Regions from separate parts of the Comamonas sp. UBA7840 genome, predicted to be linked through region 2. Evidence: predicted binding sites of a transcription regulator. Region 2 holds the regulator's gene; each other region holds the start of a gene.
The links. Region 2 encodes LexA, which represses DNA repair genes until DNA is damaged. Its sites were predicted from a motif close to ACTGTATNNNNATACAGT; they were not measured.
Positions count from the first base shown of each region.

Region 1: a site for LexA is predicted at 1,038-1,055, ahead of B3R00_RS10785 (DNA topoisomerase IV subunit B). Genes of this name have one in related genera too.
Region 3: a site for LexA is predicted at 937-954, ahead of recA (recombinase RecA). Genes of this name have one in related genera too.

Region 1 covers NZ_DLTI01000027.1:51,371-53,589, forward strand. The annotation lists gene B3R00_RS10780 (MFS transporter) at 1-876, opposite strand, end outside; gene B3R00_RS10785 (DNA topoisomerase IV subunit B) at 1,089-2,219, shown strand, end outside.
Region 2 covers NZ_DLTI01000017.1:9,019-11,237, forward strand. The annotation lists gene B3R00_RS05200 (asparaginase) at 1-529, opposite strand, end outside; gene lexA (transcriptional repressor LexA) at 597-1,268, shown strand; gene B3R00_RS05210 (hypothetical protein) at 1,362-1,625, shown strand; gene B3R00_RS05215 (D-2-hydroxyacid dehydrogenase family protein) at 2,214-2,219, shown strand, end outside.
Region 3 covers NZ_DLTI01000023.1:60,913-63,131, forward strand. The annotation lists gene B3R00_RS08310 (response regulator) at 1-46, opposite strand, end outside; gene B3R00_RS08315 (MarR family winged helix-turn-helix transcriptional regulator) at 373-876, opposite strand; gene recA (recombinase RecA) at 1,017-2,141, shown strand; gene recX (recombination regulator RecX) at 2,210-2,219, shown strand, end outside.

The DNA.
Region 1 (2,219 bases), on a different contig from region 2:
CAAGAACAGGATGGTGACCACGGAGCGCATGCCGTAAATGCCCGACAGCACGTAGCGCTTGTGCATGGGGTATTTTTGGCCCAGATGGCCCGCCAGGTAGGTGCCAAAAATATTGAACAGTCCCACCAGCGCCAGGCCAATACTGGCCACGTGCGGGGGCAGGCCAAAGTCTTTCAGGTAGCTGGGCATGTGCACGCCGATGAACATCACCTGAAAGCCGCAGACAAAGTAACCGCAGAGCAACAACACAAAGCTGGGGTTGGTCCAGGCTTCTTTGAGCGCCTGTCCCACGGTCTGCTCACGCTGTGGCGCAGCGCCTGCGCCAAAGCCGGGCTCGCGCAGGCCAAAGGCCAGCACGGCAATGATGAGGACCATCGCCGCCAAAATCAGCAAGGCATTGCTCCAGCCAAATTGGGCAATCAGCGTGCCTTCGACGGGCACCATAAAAAATTGGCCGAACGAGCCCGCCGCTGCGGTTACCCCCATGGCCCAGCTGCGGCGCTGGGGCGGAATCTGGCGCCCCAGTACGCCGTAGATCACGGCATAGGTGGTACCGGCCTGTGCCGCGCCAATCACCACGCCGGTGGTCAAGGCAAACAACAAGGTATTGGGCGACAAGGCCATGCCCACCAGCCCCAGTGCATACAGCACCGCGCCACACAGCAGCACCTTGAAGGCGCCGATGCGGTCGGCAATCATGCCGACAAAAATGCCAAACACTCCCCACGACAGGTTCTGGATGGCAATTGCCAGCGAAAAGCTCTCGCGCGTCCAGCCCATGTCTTGCGTGATGGGCAGCAGCCACAGGCCAAAGCCGTGGCGTATGCCCATGGCCAGCGTGACGACCATGCCCCCGCACAGCAGGACTTGCAGCATGGGCAAACGCTGCGTGGATGATGGTGGTGTGTTGTGTTGCATATGCCGCAATGTAGCGAAACACGCTGCGCAAAGCTGCAACATACGGGATACGGATTGCGCAAAGCAGCCATCGAATGGCACGATGGTTGTTTTGCGCAAGCCGGAGTTCCCGATTGGTTACTGTGAATTTATCCAGCACCGAGCTGTGGCCGGAACTACAATCCGCCCCCATGGCAGCTAAACCCTCTACTTCTGCATCCGCTTATTCGGAAGGCTCAATCCGCGTCCTCAAGGGCTTGGAGCCCGTCAAGCAGCGCCCCGGTATGTACACCCGCACCGACAACCCCCTGCACATCCTGCAAGAGGTGATCGACAACGCGGCCGACGAAGCCCTGGCCGGATACGGCAAAAAAATCAAAGTCACGTTGCACACTGACGGCTCGGTCAGTGTGGAAGACGATGGCCGTGGCATTCCCTTTGGCCTGCACCCGGAAGAAGGTGCACCGGTGGTGGAGCTGGTCTTCACCCGTCTGCATGCGGGCGGCAAGTTTGACAAAGGCAATGGCGGTGCATACAGCTTCTCGGGCGGTCTGCACGGCGTGGGCGTGTCGGTGACGAATGCGCTGTCCACACGCTTGGAAGTCACGGTGTTCCGTGATGGCCAAGTGGCCAGCTTGACCTTCTCGGGCGGTGATGTGGTGGAGCCCCTCACCACCCGCCCCATCGCCAGCGGTGACCGCAAGCAAGGCACCACGGTGCGCGTGTGGCCCGACGCTAAATACTTTGATAGCGCCAACCTGCCCATGGGCGAGCTGGTACACCTGCTGCGCTCCAAGGCTGTACTCATGCCCGGCGTCAGCGTCACGCTGACCAATGAGAAGAACAAAGACGTTCAGCAGTGGCAGTACAAGGGTGGCCTCAAAGACTATCTGGAGCAATCCCTCACCGCCGACGCCGTCATCCCGCTGTTGGAAGGCGAGGGCTATGCCGACAAGCACAGCGAAGCTTTTAGCGAAGGCGAAGGTGCCGCTTGGTGCTTGGCCTTTACCGAGCTGGGCGCGCCCATGCGCGAGAGCTATGTCAACCTGATTCCCACCACCGCCGGCGGCACGCACGAAAGCGGCCTGCGCGATGGCCTGTTCCAGGCCGTCAAAAGCTTTATCGAGTTGCATGCCCTGCTGCCCAAGGGCGTCAAGCTCATGCCCGACGACGTGTTCGCGCGTGCCAGCTTTGTGCTCTCTGCTAAGGTGCTCGATCCTCAGTTCCAGGGCCAGGTCAAAGAAAAGCTCAACAGCCGCGATGCCGTGCGCCTGGTCTCGGGCTTTGTGAAGCCCGCCATGGAGCTGTGGCTCAACGCCCAT
Region 2 (2,219 bases):
CATGCACGCGGTACGGATGCGCCTTGCGCAGCCATTGCGCGCCATGCACCTCGCCCGCCGCAGTCACCCACACGCCGGCTACGCCATCAGCGGCACAAATCACTGCATCCCGCAAATTGGCAGGGCCGTCGGCCGACAAAGCCGTGGCGGGGCGCATCGCACATGTCATGACCACAGGCTTCACCGGCCGCAGCACGCACTGCAAGAACCAAGCCGTCTCTTCCAATGTATCGGTGCCATGGGTAATTACTACACCTGCCACATCAGCTTGATCCAACCACTTGCTGCACGCCTGCGCTAGCTGCTGCCAAGTCGTGATATCCATGTCTTTGCTGTCGAGTTGTGCAACCTGTTCAGCCACGAATACGAAATGCTCCGGCAGGCAGCGATCAACAATCGGCTGCAACAACTGTGCAACATCAATCTGCCCAGGTTGGTAGCCAACACCACCTCCATGGGCGCTGCCCTGGCCCGCAATTGTCCCTCCCGTACCCAAGATCACAATTTTTCTTGTTGTAGACACTTGCACCCCTCACGAAACTGGTTAAAAATACAGGTACTGGATAAACAAACAGTTATCCTTCAAAAGGACAGGCATGGAGCACACCACCCTCACCCCCAGACAGCAGCAGATTCTGGATCTCATTCAAGAAGCCATCTCCCGCACAGGCGCGCCGCCAACACGCGCCGAGATTGCGCGCACCCTGGGTTTCCGGTCTGCCAATGCAGCAGAAGAGCACCTCAAGGCTTTGGCACGCAAAGGCGTACTTGAATTGGTCAGCGGCACTTCGCGCGGCATTCGCTTGGTCAGCGAGACCGTGCGCAACATTAACGCAGCCCGAGGCACACACTTTGACCTGCCAATGGCTGCCATGCAACCTCTTTGGTTACCGCTGGTGGGCCGCGTCGCTGCAGGGTCGCCCATTTTGGCGCAAGAGCACATTGACCAAAGTTTCGCCGTCGAGAGTTCCATGTTTGCCAGCAAACCCGACTACCTTTTGCGCGTGCGCGGCATGTCGATGCGCGATGCCGGCATCTTGGACGGGGATTTACTCGCGGTGCAATCCACCCGAGAAGCCCGCAACGGTCAAATCGTGGTGGCACGCCTCGGTGATGAAGTTACCGTCAAGCGTTTGCGCAAATCCGCTCACGGGATTGAGCTGCTGCCTGAGAACCCTGACTACCCCATCATCCAAGTCGGTGAAGAAGAAAATTTTGCGATCGAAGGCCTGGCTGTTGGCCTGATCCGCAACGCCATCCAGCTCTAAAAAAGCCATCTCCCCCTCCATGCATGCGGCCATTTGCGCTGCAGGGATTGCTGTCGCCTGTTTTATCTCAATTTCTCCACCAAGGAGTACGCCATGCACCTTTTGCACTGCCCATTGCCTCTGCCACATATCAAAACTGCGCGCACATCCGCCAGCAACCAAAATACTTTCTGCGATGTGTCGTTGCGCACCGTGACTTGCAAAACTTGCACCGGGAATGTCCGTTTAATGCGCCGCAGTAAAGACAAGGACAGCAATCGTTTTGCCTTATCCGGCAAATTAGCAGATGTTTGTGCGGCGCTGGATGCCCTGGCTGAGCAAGAAATGCGCAACACATGGCGTGTTGCAGCACATTAATGTCGCACAACCCATCGTCCACCACACGTCACTCTTGCCACTTCACCCAAACGTCAAAAACACCTGACAACAAATAGCGTGAATAAGCCCGAATCAGTTCCCGATAATTGCTGCACGATGCAACCAACGGTTCTCACCGATTCATACAGTTGCGCCATACCGGCAGGAGGATTTATGAGCACTACGCCGTATTCCACATCACGCCAACCTGTTATGCCCAGCAGCGGCGGGTTAATGGGCCGCAGCTTCACCTATCGCACCGCAGAAAAAACCGATGTGCGCTTGACTTGGGAGCGCGCCAAGGCCCAGTTGCCACGTCCAACCAAACCAGCTTAGGCACTTGCATGAAGTGCAAAAATAGGAGCTAGCAGCGCTTTTTCCGCTTAGCTCAAGAGCCTAATTGGCATATACCTCCTCAACCGCTCGTGCAACTAAAACTGCACGAATGTCGCAGTTGCATACACGATATGTCCCTAACCACGGGCTTCATGCACTCAGGCTATAGGACAATACGCGGGGTACAGCAGTCCTTGCATGCTATTTGCAATGCATGCTTTTCTTGGCTCCAGCAGCAAGCCCCTATTGCCCATGAAT
Region 3 (2,219 bases), on a different contig from region 2:
AACCATCGGCCAGTACTTGATCATCTTCTGCAATGAGGATGCGCATTGCTTGTCTCCTTGCTGCACCGCGCTCTGGGGTCGCTGGCTGCAGCGTGCCTGCCACTTCACACCGGATGCCCGTTCAGAGGCACCACCTGTCACCCAATTCTAGAAGTCGGTACGCACGCGCCCTACAGGTGTTTACGCGGGTGCTGCGCTGCAACACAAAGCGCAGCGACTGCCCGGAAAGAGGGCTGCTGGCCAAGCGCTGAAGCGCCGATGATCCCACCCGGCACATCGAAGAGGTGCGTTGGAAGCAAGGTGCGAAACCGCAGACTGCCTCAGCGTACGACAAGGCGCAGCAACGACGTATCACGGGCGGGATTGGCGGGTCTAAGCCACGCCACCTACCTCACTGCCGTAAGCCTCCAGACCAATGCGCACCACCGTGGCCACGTCTTGGCCCACCGCTTCCACAAACTCGGCCTCGGCCTGCTGCACCGCGCGCTGAAAGGCCGCATGCCACTCGCGCCCGGCGTCGGTATAGCGCACGCGCTTGGCACGGCGGTCATGTGGATCGGCCTCGCGAAGCACCAGCCCCCAGGCCTCACACTGGTCCACCACATCCATCATGGCCTGCTTGCTCATGCCCGCGCGCTCGGCCAGGTCGGTGATGCGGTCGCCCTGCAACGACAGGTGCCGCGTGATGTGAATGTGCGCCGCGCCCACCTTGTCGCGCACCGCCAGATTGGACAGCGCCAGCGGCGTTTCATCGTCTTGCGCCATCAAGCTGCGCACCCGTGCATCGAACTTGCGCAGGGCATGGCCCAGCAAGCGCCCGAAATGCGTTTGCCGCCACGCTTCATCGGCCTGCAAAGAAAGAGATTTAACAGACATAGTCAGTTTTACGAACAGTCATGTAACTTGACTATATATATTTTCAAAACCCCCTACACTACTGTTCAAGCATCCAGCCTGTGAACAACCACAGGGGGTGCACTTGTGAAGTCCACCCTCTCTTTCTTCAAGGAACCACCATGAACGCCGTCGCACGCAACACCCCTGACGCCAACAGCGAAAAATCCAAAGCACTGGCCGCCGCGCTGGCCCAAATTGAAAAGCAATTTGGCAAAGGCACCATCATGAAGCTGGGCGAAGGCGAAGCGATTGAAGACATCCAGGTGGTGTCCACAGGTTCGCTGGGGCTGGACATTGCCTTGGGCGTGGGCGGCCTGCCCCGTGGCCGTGTGATTGAAATCTACGGCCCAGAATCTTCGGGCAAGACCACGCTGACCCTGCAAGTGATTGCCGAGATGCAAAAGCTGGCCGGCACTTGCGCCTTCATCGACGCCGAGCACGCGCTGGACACCGGCTACGCCCAAAAGCTGGGCGTGAACCTGAACGACTTGCTGATCAGCCAGCCCGACACCGGCGAACAAGCGCTCGAAATTTGCGACAGCCTGGTGCGCTCGGGCGCGGTCGATCTGATCGTCATCGACTCGGTGGCCGCTTTGGTACCCAAGGCCGAAATTGAAGGCGACATGGGCGACAGCCTGCCCGGTTTGCAAGCGCGCTTGATGAGTCAAGCCCTGCGCAAGCTGACGGCCACCATCAAGAAGACCAATTGCACGGTCATCTTCATCAACCAAATCCGTATGAAGATTGGCGTGATGTTCGGCTCGCCCGAAACCACCACCGGCGGTAACGCGCTGAAGTTCTACGCCTCGGTGCGTCTGGACATTCGCCGCACCGGCACCATCAAAAAGGGTGACAACGCCATTGGTAACGAAACCAAGGTCAAGGTCGTCAAGAACAAGGTCTCGCCACCCTTCAAGACCGCCGAGTTCGACATTCTGTTTGGTGAAGGCATCAGCCGCGAAGGTGAAATTTTGGACATGGCCGTCGAAGCCAAGCTGCTGGAGAAATCTGGCGCCTGGTACGCCTACAACGGCGAAAAGATTGGCCAAGGCCGTGACAACGCCCGCGAGTTCCTCAAAGAAAACCGTGCGCTGGCCATCGAAATTGAAAACAAGGTGCGCGAAAGCCTGGGAATCAGCTTGGTAGCCACGGGTGAAGGCGATGCACCCAACAAACCAGCCAAGGGCAAAAAGGCCGACAAGACAGCCGCCAGCGCTGCCGACGAAGACGGCGTGATCGGCTAATCAAGTTCAGCATCAAAAAGGCTGCTGGCGCTTACCTATCAAGCACCAGCAGCTATTTTTTTAATACCATGGGTTTTC